2 linked regions of the Pseudoxanthobacter soli DSM 19599 genome follow. The protein of the gene in region 1 interacts with the protein of each later gene in a pairwise test. Links are inferred from orthologs where the notes say so. Each region holds a gene or a part of one and is shown in the gene's direction. Other genes may lie near its edges.

Region 1 (7,897 bases):
GAAACCGACCCGCTTGCGGTCGGCGTGCTCAACCCGATGGGCTCCAAGGCCGCGCTTGCGCTCGCCCCTGAAGCCGACCTCATCATCTGGTGCGGTTCGAAAGCGAGCCAGAACACCGCGAACAACTGGACGCTGCCGACCGCGAGCCAGGCGACCATCACCATTGACGACGATCCGCAGGAGCATGGCCGAACCTTCCGGCCGACCGTCGCGCTGTTCGGCGACATCCGCGAAGTGCTTCGCGAGCTCAATCCCATGCTCGCGGCGCGCACGATGCCGGAGTGGCAGGCCCGCGTCTCGGCCGTTCAGGCAGAACAGGCCGGCATCATCGCGGCGGACATGGCATCGACGGCTGTGCCGCTCCATCCCGGCCGCGTGCTGAAGAGCCTCGCCGCCCGCCTTGGCGAGGACGATGTCGTCATTTCCGATGCAAGCTTCGCTTCCGGCTGGATCGGCCAGTACCTGCCGGCGAAGAAGGCGGCCCGCCGCTTCCTCTACGCCCGTGGACAGGGCAGCCTCGGCTATGCCGTCCCGGCCTCCATCGGGGCCTCAATGGTCCGCCCCGGCCGCCATGTGGTGACGATCTCCGGCGACGGAGGGTTCTCGTTCGCGATCGGCGAACTCGCCACCCAGGCCCAGAACGGCTTTCCCGTCGTCAACGTGGTGTTCAACAACGGCACGCTCGGCTGGCTGCAGATGTGGGAGAAGATCTTCTACAACGGCACCCGCCTCTCGGTGGATCTGGAATCGAACCTCGCGCGGCCGAGTTACGGGGCTGCCGGCGCCGGGCTGGGTCTCAAGGCGTTCTTCGTCAACCACCCGGACGAGATCGACGCCGCGCTCGACGGCGCATTCGCCCATGACGGCCCGTCCGTCGTCGAAGTCCGTACCGATCCGACGGCGACCCCGATCCACAGCCTGCGCCGCCGCCTCGAGAACCCCAACCCCGAACAGAAGCGACCCGGCACCGTGTATGCGCTGCGGGCTTGGAAGCAGTCGCCCGACTTGCCCGAACCCGTTGCTTCCGGGCCGGAGGCAGCGGAACACGCACCCGCGCTGATCGACGGCTGACGTAACAGTCCAGGAGGAAACATCCATGACCGTACAACAAAAAATCATCGTGGCCGAAGGCCCCGCGCCGTCCGCAGCCACTGCCGCGTTCCTCGCAGCCGATCATCGCCTCTTCATCGGCGGACGTTGGGTCGAGGCGGCGGAAGGCGGGCAGCTCGATGTCGAGAACCCCGCAACCGGCGAGATCGTCGCCCGGGTGCCCGCAGGCACTGCCGCCGACATCGACGCTGCCGTCGCAGCCGCGCGCCAGGCATTCGACCACGGCCCGTGGTCGCGCATGACGCCGTCCGAACGTGGCCGCCTCGTATGGAAGCTCGCCGATCTCCTCGAAACCCACGCCGACGAATTTGCCGAAATCGATTCCATCGACAACGGCAAGCCGGTGACCGATGCACGCGCGGTCGACGTGGCCTTCTCGTGTGAGTTGCTGCGCTATATGGCGGGCTGGTCCACGAAGATCCATGGCCAGACGATCGCGCTGTCCTCGTCCGCGCCGTTCCATGCCTACACGCTCCGCGAGCCGGTGGGTGTCGTCGGACAGATCGTGCCGTGGAACTTCCCGCTGATGATGGCTGTCTGGAAGGTGGCGCCGGCGCTCGCGGCCGGCTGTACCATCGTGCTGAAGCCGGCGGAACAGACCCCGCTGAGCGCCCTCCGGCTGGCCCAGCTGGTCGAGGAAGTCGGCTTCCCGGCGGGGGTCTTCAACGTCGTGACCGGGCTCGGCGAGACCGCGGGAGCGGCGCTGGCGGCGCACCCGGACGTCGACAAGGTGGCCTTCACCGGCTCGACCGAGGTCGGCAAGCTGATCCTGGGCTCGGCCCGCGGCAACCTCAAAAAGGTGTCTTTGGAACTCGGCGGCAAGTCGCCGGTCATCGTGTTTCCCGATGCCGATCTCGACGTCGCGCTCGCCGGCGCTGCCTCGGCGATCTTCTACAACATGGGCCAATGCTGCACGGCCGGCTCCCGGCTCTATATCCATCGCAAGGTGTATGATCGCCTGATGGCGGGCATGGCGGCCGAGGCGGCCAGGCTGCCGGTCGGCGTCGGCCTGGACCCGGCCACCCGCATCGGCCCGCTGGTCTCGGCCGAACAGCTCGCGCGCGTCTTCGGCTATATCGAGGCCGGGCAGCGGGAGGGGGCAACCGTGCTGACGGGCGGACGCCGCATCGGCGACCGCGGCTTCTTTCTCGAACCCACCGTCCTCACCGGCACCACACCCGGGATGTCGGTGGTCCGGGAGGAGATCTTCGGGCCGGTGGTCTGCGCGATGCCGTTCGACGACGACGACATCGATGCGATCGTCGCCGAGGCGAACAGCTCCATCTACGGCCTCGCGGCGAGCCTTTACACGCGAGACCTCAGCAAGGCCCATACGGTCGCCCGACGCCTGAAGGCCGGCACCATCGGCGTCAATGTCCACCACGTGGTCGATGTCGCGTTGCCGTTCGGCGGCTTCAAGCAGTCCGGCTGGGGCCGCGAGATGGGCTACGCGGCGATCGAGCTCTATACCGAGACGAAGTCGATCGCGGTCGCACTCTGACGCCGCAGATCGGCCGCCGCCTGCCCGCGAGGAGCCCCGGTGCCAGGGGCTCCTCCACGGCGCCTGCGCGATGCGGCATCACAAGATACCCCTCAAGGCAAAGCCGGCCGCCACTCAACTGGTCGGTGCTGCCATCGCGAGCGGCATTGGTGACACCGCCGAGCACTCAAGCGGCCATCGGCTTGCCATCGACCGACGTGAACACGACTGCCTCGAAAGTCCAGATCAGCTTTCGCCAGATCTTCGCTTCACAGGCTTCTTCGTCGTCGGCGTTCGCAGAGATCTTCACCGGTGCGGCAACCCCGTAGTGTCTGAGATCGAGGTCGTGCTAGACGAGCGCATGGTCGAGCGCTTCACCCTCGTCGAACGCACTGCACGCGAGCAGGAAATCAAGAAGAGCCGCTTCATCGCGGTCGCCGGTCCCGTCGAGGACGAGGCGGCTGCGAAGGCGTTCATCGCGGCATTGTCGGATCCGGCAGCCAGTCACAATTGCTGGGCGTGGCGCCTGGGCCAGAACTACCGCTTCAACGACGACGGAGAACCGGGCGGAACTGCCGGCAAGCCGATCCTTGCAGCCATCGACGGCCAAGGCCTCGACTACGTCGCCGTCGTCGTGAGCCGCTGGTTCGGTGGCGTTCTTCTCGGAAGCGGCGGCCTGATGCGAGCCTATGGGGGAACGGCGGCCCTTTGCCTGCGCGAGGCCGAGAAGATGGCCCTCGTCGATAACGTTTCCGGAACAGTCGCGTGCGGATTCAGTGAGCTGACGCTCGTCCAGGCCAGGCTCGGCTCACTCTCCGGTGTGCAGGTCGGGGTTCAGGCTTTCACGGATACTGGCGCCATCCTGTCGGTATCCGCACCGAAGCCGGAAGCCGGCAATGTCGGCGAACTGGTTGCCAATCTGACGAGCGGACGTTCGGTGATGCACTGGAAGGAATGATCACGGCGACCGGGAATGCGGGATGGGCATAACGGAAGAAAGCGTCGATCTTTCCCCACCGAAGCCGATTTTGCGACGGACGACATGTCGATCGCGGCGCATGGGGCATAAGGTGGGAAGCAGGCGGCAAGACCCGCACGACGCCGACAACGCGGCAGGGAACGCGCCAGCGAGGATATCAGCCGTCGATGGTCAGGCGAACCGCCGTGCGCCGGCGACGCAAACCACGACGAAGCCGGTGGCGGCGATCATTGTCCACGATACGTGGTCTCCCACAATGAGCGCGGCAAGCGCCAGCCCGAAAAAGGGCTGAAGCAGTTGCAGCTGCCCTACGGCGGCTATGCCGCCAAGCGCAAGCCCGCGATACCAGAAGACAAAGCCAATGAGCATGCTGAAAACCGAGACATAGGCAAGGCCTGCCCATGCCTCGACTCCGATCGGCGACAGCGCTTCCGGCCTCGTGGCCGTGGCGATCGCCGCCATCGGCAGGAGCGCGACCAGTAACGCCCACGAAATAACCTGCCAGCCGCCCAGGCGACGCGACAACCGCGCGCCTTCGGCATAGCCGAGACCGCACAGCAGCACCGCCCCGATCATGAGCATATCGCCGGCGACAGACGTCGAAACACCATTGCCGATCGCAAAGCCGACGACGGTCCCGGCACCGGCGAGAGAGAACAGCCAGAAGGCCGCCCTCGGCCGTTCGCCGCCACGCACCACGCCGAACAGGGCCGTCGCCAAAGGCAGCAGGCCGATGAAGACGACGGAGCGCGCGGCAGTGATGTGCTGGAGAGCAAGCGCCGTGAGCAAAGGAAAGCCGATCACAACCCCCGCGGCGACGACGACCAGAGGCACGACGTCCGTAACGGCAGGCCGTTTCTGGGGCATGAGGCGCAGCAGACAGGCCCCGAGCAGCGCGGCGATGACCGCGCGCGCGGAGGTCAGAAACAGAGGCGAGAAGCCGGCGACCGCAAGCCGCGTCGCCGGCAGCGAGCCGCTGAAGATGATGACGCCGATCAGACCGCTCCACCAGCCACGCGCCAAGGTGCCCTCCTCCTTCGATTTCTCCCTGCGATACGCGCAGCAGGCTGGCGGCGACAGGCACGCTTACGTACCATCACACCGAACAGTTGGGTGATACGGAGCCATACAGTTGATCGCGCACGAGCCTTCTGTAGCGCCGGCGCAGGGGCGCACGGAGATGGTGATGCAGGCGATCCGCCGCATGATCACGAGCCAAGCGCTTGCACCTGGCGACAAGCTGCCCTCCATCCGCAGATTTGCCCGCGACAAGGGGGTTTCACCATCGACCGTGGTCGAAGCCTATGACCGCCTCGCTGCCGAAGGCCTGATCCGCCCACGCCCGGGATCCGGCTTCTATGTCGCGGCCTTACTCGACCCCACGGACAGCAGCGCGGCCCGCGAGTCGACCGACCGGGCGGTCGATCCCTTCTGGGTGTCGCGGCAGTCGCTCGATGCAGGCCGGGAAACGCCGCGGCCCGGGTGCGGCTGGCTTCCCCCGGACTGGATGCCTCTTGCCGCCGTCCGGCGCGCGATACGCGCCGCGGCGAAGATGGACGATGCCACGCTGGTCGAATACGGCTCCACGCACGGCTCGCTCGCATTGCGTCGCATGCTCGTCCGTCAATTCGCGTCAGAAGGAATCGAAGCGGACGCCGGGCAGATCCTGCTGACGAGTTCCGGCACGCAGGCGATCGATCTGATCTGCCGCCATCTTCTGCGGCCCGGCGACACGGTGCTGATCGACGATCCCTGCTATTTCAACTTTCGAGCGCTGCTACAGGCGCATGCGGTGCGGATCGTCGGCGTACCCTATACACAGACCGGCCCGGACATCGCCCTGTTTCAGGACGCGCTCGCGACGCACAAGCCCCGTCTCTATCTCACGAACTCCGCCCTTCACAACCCGACCGGGGTGACCCTGTCACCCAAGGTTGCCCATCGGATCCTTTCCGCGGCAGCGAGCCACGATCTCATGATCGTCGAGGACGAGATCTTCGCGGACTTCGAGCCGGACCGCTCGGTCCGGCTTGCCGCGCTAGACGGGCTCGGGCGCGTGATCCGCATCGGCAGCTTCTCGAAAACGCTCTCGGCCTCGATACGATGCGGATACATCGCCGCAAGCCCCGAACTGGTGGAGGCACTGGTCGACCTTCAGCTGGCGACGGGGTTCGGAGGCCCGAGCCCGCTCGCTGCAGAACTCGTCCTGCGCACCCTCAGCGACGGCAGCTATTACAGGCACCTCGGCAGCCTGCGGTCCCGGCTTGCCAGACGGCGCCGCGAGATTGTCGCCGACCTCGCAAAGTTGGGCGTTCATCCCTGGACGTTGCCCCGTGGCGGCTTTTACCTCTGGTGCCGGTTGCCGGATGCCGCTGACGCATCGGAGGTGGCGAGGCGCGCGTTGCGCGACGGCATCGTCCTCGCTCCTGGAAACGTCTTCAGCGTCGCGCAGACGGCGGCCGATTTCATGCGCTTCAACGTCGCTCAGATGAACGCAGACGTCCTCCGGCAGTTGCAGAAAGCGATGGATCAGGTGTTGACGGGATCAGAATAGATCGGCCCTGCGAAGGGGTGACGTCATACGCTTGGCGCCTCCGACACATCGCCCGCCGGCACGCCGTCGCCGGACGCGGGCGCGGCAGGAAGCCAGGACGTCAATGCGAGGCGACCGGTGTCGGTCAATGCATATACACCCCGTTCCGAACGCTCGAACCAGCCATACACATTGCGGCGCAGGATTTTCTGGGCATCGGGGACAGAGCGCTTCAGGTCGCGCGGTCGCTGCGGTGAGGACGCCATCGCGGCGGCACACGCCAGCGCCTGCTGCCTGTAGGCGGTCATGACGGGCTTGCGGGTGCCGCCGCCGGCGACGGGATCGCCCTGGCGACGTTTGTGCTCCTCCACCAGTCTTGAACGTCGGCGGGAATCCTTTCGTGGCATCGGCGCGGTCGGAGAAACGAGGATTTCGACCCGGCCGCACGTCGAAACACCCAGCAGGCCAAAACCGAGGCGTCGGCAGAGATTGCGGTAGCGCGGATCGCTTTCACGCCCCTTGCCCCGGACGGAAAGTTGCGCCGCCAGCCAGACCTCGTCTCCGATGGCCGCCCGGTCCACGCCCTGAAGAATGAGTTCGAGATTGAACGCCATTTTCAGTTCGACGATCACCACCACCGTCGGATCGCCGTCCCGCAAGCCGACGACGTCGCAGTGTCCGACTTCGCCCTTCACGGTGTAGCCGAACTGTTCGAGGAAACGCTTGACGGGCAGATACAGGGACGTTTCCACGTCAGGCCTCCGGTTCCGAGCCTGCTGAGCATGGCCGGCCAGAGGTTTAGGACCGGCAAACACAGCCCAGCGACCGGTGGATGCCAACCGAAAATCAGGCCTCGCAAGCGAACCGAAGCTACCGCAAGCGCAACAAGTCGATGAAGCGGGTCCGTCCGTCATTCGGCCTTGGTCGGTCTACGCCTCCTTCAGGCTGATCCGGACGTCCCGGCAGCCCGTACAAACTCCCATGTCGCTCGACAAGACCATCCTTTCTCGCGGGGGCCATGCCCGTTCGGCGGGCCATTTGCGCTTCGTGCTCGGCGACCAGCTGACGCGCGAAGTGTCGTCGCTGGCCGGTCTCGACCGTGTCCACGATATCGTGCTGATGGTGGAGGTGGAGGCCGAGGGGCGCTACGTTCCGCATCACAAGCAGAAGATCGCCTTCCTGCTTTCCGCAATGCGCCATTTCGCCGAGGCGCTGCGCAGCGAAGGCGTCCGCGTCGACTACGTCCGCCTCGACGAAGCCGGAAACACCCATAGCTTCTCGACTGAACTCGCGCGCGCAGTTGCCCGTCATGCTCCGGCATCGGTCATCGTCACAGAGCCGGGCGAATGGCGGGTCAGAGAAATGATGTCGGACTGGGCCGAAAACCTCCCGGTGCCCGTCGAGATCCGGGAGGACGACCGCTTCATCTGCTCGCATGCCGAATTTGCCCGATTGGGCCTGGCTCGGAAGACGGGCCGCATGGAGTATTTCTATCGGGAGATGCGCCGCAGCACCGGCATCCTCATGCACGAGGGCGCGCCGGAAGGCGGACGATGGAATTTCGACCCGGAGAACCGCCGGGCGCTGCCGCGCGGGAAGTCCATTCCCACACGTCGGCGCTTTGCCCCTGATGACATCACCCGGGACGTCATCGCGCTGGTTGCGGCACGCTTCGGCGATCATTTCGGCGATCTGGAAGACTTCGGCTGGGCCGTCACGCGCCAGGATGCGTTACGAGCGCTCGACCATTTCATCACGGTGGGCCTGCCGGATTTCGGCGACTATCAGGATGCGA
Region 2 (5,908 bases), on another replicon or contig:
GAACGGCGCATGTTCGGTGAGGCGGAGGAGGCGGCGGCGGGCTTGCCGCCCTCGATCTTCAACACATCGACACGATCGGCGCTCATGGCTCCGCTGCCCCCTGAAATGTACGCGCAGGCTGGATGTGCGGCGATGGAAGAAATGCTGTCACCGCCACACGATCACTACCAAAGGACGATTGAAATGAAAATGTGTACTTTAAGTTGTATCGTCATGTGAGGCGCGGCCCGCGTCCCTTGGGATGCACGCATGATTTGACAGCGCCCCTCCGATCCCCGATGGTCCGGCGCTGCCCACGCAGTCAGCGGTGAGAGCCGGCCTGCCTCCGCTGATCCGGTTCGGTTGGAATTCGCAAGGTTACGATGCACGTCGTCATCGTGGAATCGCCTGCAAAGGCGAAAACCATCAATAAATATCTCGGCCCGGACTATCACGTCCTGGCGTCCTACGGCCATGTCCGGGATCTTCCGGCCAAGGACGGCTCTGTGTTGCCGGACGAAGACTTCTCCATGAGCTGGGAAGTCGACGCAAAGGCCCAGAAGCGACTTTCGGACATCGCGAAGGCCGTGAAGGACGCCGACCGGCTGATCCTCGCGACCGACCCCGACCGCGAGGGTGAGGCGATTTCCTGGCACGTGCTGCAGGTGCTGCGCGACAAGAAGGCGCTGAAGTCGCAGCCGGTCGAGCGGGTGGTGTTCAACGCGATCACCAAATCGTCCGTGCTGGCGGCGATGGCCAATCCGCGCCAGATCGATGCGCCGCTGGTGGACGCCTACCTGGCGCGCCGCGCGCTCGATTATCTGGTCGGCTTCACGCTGTCGCCGGTGCTGTGGCGCAAGCTTCCCGGCGCCCGGTCGGCGGGCCGGGTGCAGTCGGTGGCGCTGCGCCTCGTCTGCGATCGCGAACTCGAGATCGAGACCTTCGTCACCCAGGAATATTGGTCGATCCTGGTCAGCCTCGCGACGCCGAAGGGCGAGGTGTTCGAAGCCCGCCTCGCCTCGATCGACGGCAGGAAGATCGGCCGCCTCGACGTGAAGACGGCCGAAGAAGCCCGCGCGATCGCCGAGGTGCTCGGCGCCGCGCGCCTGTCGGTGACATCGGTCGAATCCAAGCCGACGCGCCGCAACCCCTATCCGCCGTTCACAACCTCCACGTTGCAGCAGGAGGCCTCGCGCAAGCTCGGCCTGCCGCCGGCGCGGACCATGCAGATCGCCCAGCGGCTCTACGAGGGCGTCGATATCGGCGGCGAGACCGCCGGCATCATCACCTACATGCGAACCGACGGCGTCGACGTCGCGCCGGAGGCCGTCGCTGCGATCCGCGCCGAGATCGACAAGCGCCACGGGCCGCGTTACGTGCCGCAGGCGCCGCGGAAATATGTGACGAAGGCCAAGAACGCCCAGGAAGCCCACGAGGCGATCAGGCCGACCGACGTCTCGCGCCATCCGGCCGACCTCGCGCGCATCCTCGATCCCGAGCAGGCCAAGCTCTATGAGCTGATCTGGAAGCGCACCGTGGCGAGCCAGATGGAATCCGCAGAGATCGAGCGCACCACGGTCGATATCCTCGCCGATGCCGGCGAACGCCGCGCCGAACTGCGCGCGACCGGTTCCGTCGTCCGTTTCGACGGCTTCCTGACGCTCTACCAGGAAGGCAGCGACGACGAAGAGGACGAGGAGGCCCGCCGCCTGCCCGCCATGGCTTCCGGCGATCCTCTGACGCGCAAGGACGTCAACACCAGCCAGCACTTCACCGAGCCGCCGCCGCGCTACACCGAAGCGACGCTCATCAAGAAGATGGAAGAACTCGGCATCGGCCGGCCGTCCACCTATTCGGCCACGCTGTCGGTGCTTCGCGACCGCGAATATGTCCGCCTCGATCGCAAGCGGCTGGTGCCGGAGGACAAGGGACGCCTCGTCATCGCGTTCCTGTCCTCGTTCTTCGAGCGCTATGTCGAATACGACTTCACGGCGAGCCTCGAAGAGCAGCTCGATCGGATCTCGGCCGGCGAACTCGACTGGCGCGAGGTGCTGCGGCTGTTCTGGAAGGACTTCTCGCACGCCGTTGACGAGATCAAGGATCTGCGCGTCTCGCAGGTGCTGGATGCCTTGAACGATGCGCTCGGGCCGCACATCTTCCCGCCCCGGGAAGACGGGACGGACCCGCGCGCCTGCCCGAGCTGCGGCAATGGCCGCCTGTCGCTGAAGGTCGGCAAGTTCGGTTCGTTCATCGGCTGCTCGAACTACCCGGAGTGCCGCTACACCCGCCAGATCACCAAACCCGGCGAGGGCGAGGGGACGGCGGAGAGCGACGGCCCGAAGGTGCTCGGCACCGATCCCGCGACTGGGCTTGAGGTTTCGCTGCGGTCCGGACGTTTCGGCGTCTATGTGCAGCTCGGCGAGGGAGAGAAGCCAAAGCGCTCGTCGCTGCCGCGCGGCTGGGAGGCATCGACCCTCGACCTCGAAAAGGCGCTGGCGCTGTTGTCGCTGCCGCGCGAGGTCGGCGTGCACCCGGAAACAGGTGCTCCGATCACGGCCGGCATCGGACGATACGGGCCATTCATCCAGCACAACGGCACTTACGCGAACCTGCCCTCGGCGGACGAGGTCTTCACCGTCGGCATCAACCGTGCGGTGGCGCTGCTGGCCGAAAAGCAGGAGAAGGGCGGCCGAGGCCGCCCGGGTACCGCGCCGGGCCGAACGGTTGGCGACCATCCGACCCTCGGCGGCGCCATGGTGGTCCGCGATGGGCGTTACGGCCCCTATGTCAGCCTCGGCAAGATCAACGCGACCCTGCCGCGCGGAACCGATCCCGCGACGCTGACCGTCGAGCAGGCGGCCGCGCTGATCGACGCCAAGGCCGAGAAGTCACCCGCCAAGCCCACGCGCGGCAAGAGCACGGCCTCGAAGACCGCTGCGGCAGACGGCGAGGCCCCCGCCAAGACGGCCAAGCCCAAAGCCGCGAGCAAGTCTTCAGGTGGCAAGGCCTCCGCCGCCAAGCCCGCGGGCGCCAAATCTGCGAGTGCCAAGTCTGCGAGTGCCAAGTCTGCAGGCGCAAAGAAAGCACCGGCGAAGGCCAAGGCCGGCGCGGCCGGCGGCGAAGCGGGGTGAGCGGCAATGGCATCTCCCCGCAAAGGCTCGGCCGAGGGGGAGTTTCCGTCCCGGCAGGAAATCCTGACCTATCTGCGCGAGCACCCGGGCGAGGCGGGCAAGCGTGAGCTTTCCCGCGCGTTCGGCATCAAGGGCGCCGCGCGGATCGCGCTGAAGCGGATCCTGAAGGAACTGGAAGCCGAGGGGCTGGTCGAGAAGCGCCGTGGCCGCCTGATCCAGCCGGGCGACCTGCCGCCCGTCGCGGTTCTGGCCGTCGTCGAGCGCGACGCCGACGGCGAACTCGTGGGTGAGCCCGTGGCGTGGGACGCCTCGAAGGGCGCTCCGCCGCGCATTCCCATCATGGCCGAGCGCCGCCGCATCGTCGGCCCCGCTCCCGGCATCGGCGACAAGGTTCTGGCCCGCCTCGTCGAGCCGCCGCCGGGGCTGGAGGTCGTCCGCGTCGGACGGGTAATCAAGGTGATCGACCGGCGCGCGGACGCCGTGCTCGGCATCGTCCACAATCCACCCGGCGCACCGGCGCCGCGCGTGCTGCCGGTGGACAAGAAGCGTGCCCAGGAACTGGAGATCGAGCCGGACGGGCTTGCGGGCGCCGAAGATGGCGACCTCGTCTCCGTCAGCGTGACCCGCGTCGGCCGCTACGGTTTGCCCCGCGCGCGCATCGTGGAACGGATCGGCTCCTTCAAGTCGGAACGCGCGGTCTCGATGATCGCGATCCACACCCAGGGCATCCCGCACATCTTCCCGGCGGAGGTGCTGGCGGAAGCGGAGGCGGCCCGCCCGGCGACGATGGCCGGCCGCGAGGACTGGCGGAAGCTGCCGCTCGTGACCATCGATCCGCCGGACGCCAAGGATCACGATGACGCGGTTCACGCCGAGCCGGACGAGGCGGACGACAATGCCGGCGGCTGGATCGTCACGGTCGCAATTGCCGACGTCGCCTATTACGTGCGCACGCGCTCTGCCCTCGATCGCGAGGCGCTGATCCGCGGCAACTCGGTCTATTTCCCGGACCGCGTCGTGCCGATGCTGCCGGAGCGCATCTCCAACGATCTCTGTTCGCTGAAGGAGAACGTCGACCGCCCTGCCCTCGCCGTTCGCATGGTGTTCGGCAAGGACGGACGCAAGCGCTCGCACACCTTCCACCGCATCATGATGCGCTCGGCGGCGCGCCTCGCCTATGCCGAGGCGCAAGCCGCGATCGACGGATTTGCGAGCGACCGCACCGGCCCGATGCTGGAACCGATCCTGAAGCCGCTTTGGGAGGCCTACGCGGTCCTCAAGCGTGGCCGCGACGCCCGGGAGCCGCTCGATCTCGACCTGCCCGAGCGCAAGATTCTTCTGAAGACGGACGGCACGGTGGACCGCGTCGTCGTGCCGGAACGCCTCGATGCCCACAAACTGATCGAGGAGTTCATGATCCAGGCCAACGTCGCGGCCGCCGAGACGCTGGAGCGGCACCGCATCGGCCTCGTCTATCGCATCCACGACGCGCCTTCGCAGGAGAAGCTGTTCTCGCTGTCGGAGTTCCTGTCGACGCTCGACTTCAAGCTCGCCAAGACCGGCAACCTGCGCCCGTCGCAGTTCAACGGCATCCTGGCGCGCTTCGCCGACACGCCCAATGCCCACCTCGTCAACGAGGTGGTGCTGCGCTCCCAGAGCCAGGCGGAATATTCGCCGGTCAACATCGGCCATTTCGGCCTGAACCTGCGCCGCTATGCCCACTTCACCTCCCCGATCCGCCGCTATGCCGACCTGATCGTCCATCGCGGGCTGATCCGGGCGCTCGGCCTTGGCGCGGACGGCCTGACGGAGGAACAGGAAGCGCGGCTCGACGCGATCGGCGCGGACATATCGGCGACAGAACGCCGCGCGATGGCGGCCGAGCGCGAGACAATCGACCGGCTCATCGCGCTCTGGCTGTCCGACCGGATCGGCGCCCGGTTCACCGGCCGCATCGGCGGCGTCACCAAGGCCGGGCTGTTCGTTACGCTGAACGAGACCGGGGCCGACGGCTTCGTGCCGGCCGCCACGCTGGGCGCGGATTATTACCACTTCGACGAACCGAGCCGCGCGCTCATCGGCCGCGCGACGGGCGAGACGTTCCGCATGGGCGATCCGATCGAGGTGCGCCTCGTGGAGGCCGCGCCGTTCGCCGGCGCTCTTCGGTTCGAGGTGCTGAGCGAAGGCACCCACGGCACTCCGACCCGGCTGCCGCGGGGCCCGATGCGGCGGCCCGGCGGAGCGGCAGCGGTTGCGCGAAGCCACAAAGCGGGCAAAGGTGGCGCGTTCGAAAAGGGTAAAAAGCCGGGTAAACCCGGTGGAGGCAGAAAGCGATGATCGAATATGGCGGAGCGACGGTGCCGGCAGTGGTCGAGCGCCGGTCGCTCGCGACGGCGATCCGGCACGGCCTTTTCGGCCGCTGCCCGCATTGCGGTGTCGGCCGGCTGTTCAAGGGCTACCTGACGGTCGCCGACCATTGCAGCGAATGCGGGGAGGCGTTTCATCACCACCGCGCCGACGATGCGCCGCCCTACATAACCATCTCCATCGTCGGACACCTGATCGTCGGTCTGATGCTGTCGGTCGAAGTCGCCTGGCATCCGCCGCTCTGGGTTCACACGGCGCTCTGGGTGCCTCTCACAATCATCTCGGCCCTCGTCCTGCTGAGGCCGGTCAAGGGCGCGGTCATCGGGCTGCAATGGGCGCTGATGATGCACGGGTTCGATCCGAACGCGCCGAAGGAAGACGAATGACCGCGGCGCCGGTTGGAGCCGCCGTCGCTGGCAAGCATGGGAACA

What was found.
Region 2: the proteins of BUF17_RS12770 (region 1) and topA interact in binary tests that used the Escherichia coli proteins (3 or more experiments, as listed by UniProt). The link is inferred for Pseudoxanthobacter soli DSM 19599 from one-to-one orthologs.

What each region holds. Positions count from the first base shown.
Region 1 is NZ_FRXO01000004.1:553,161-561,057, forward strand. Bases 2,049-4,749 are described here. They hold BUF17_RS12770 (IMPACT family protein), read left to right. Parts: upstream 2,049-2,951; coding sequence 2,952-3,548; downstream 3,549-4,749. Other genes in these bases: BUF17_RS12765 (aldehyde dehydrogenase family protein), read left to right, coding at 2,049-2,611; BUF17_RS12775 (DMT family transporter), read right to left, coding at 3,741-4,592. Outside these bases: BUF17_RS12760 (thiamine pyrophosphate-binding protein), read left to right, coding at 1-1,071; more of BUF17_RS12765, read left to right, coding at 1,097-2,048; BUF17_RS12780 (aminotransferase-like domain-containing protein), read left to right, coding at 4,756-6,123; BUF17_RS12785 (DUF2161 domain-containing phosphodiesterase), read right to left, coding at 6,147-6,854; BUF17_RS12790 (cryptochrome/photolyase family protein), read left to right, coding at 7,084-7,897.
Region 2 is NZ_FRXO01000001.1:435,145-441,052, reverse strand. The notes cover bases 1-3,310. They hold topA (type I DNA topoisomerase), read left to right. Parts: upstream 1-362; coding sequence 363-3,110; downstream 3,111-3,310. Other genes in these bases: rnr (ribonuclease R), read left to right, coding at 3,117-3,310; BUF17_RS01865 (hypothetical protein), read right to left, coding at 1-86. Also shown: more of rnr, read left to right, coding at 3,311-5,447; BUF17_RS01850 (DUF983 domain-containing protein), read left to right, coding at 5,444-5,863. UniProt on the Escherichia coli protein: Releases the supercoiling and torsional tension of DNA, which is introduced during the DNA replication and transcription, by transiently cleaving and rejoining one strand of the DNA duplex.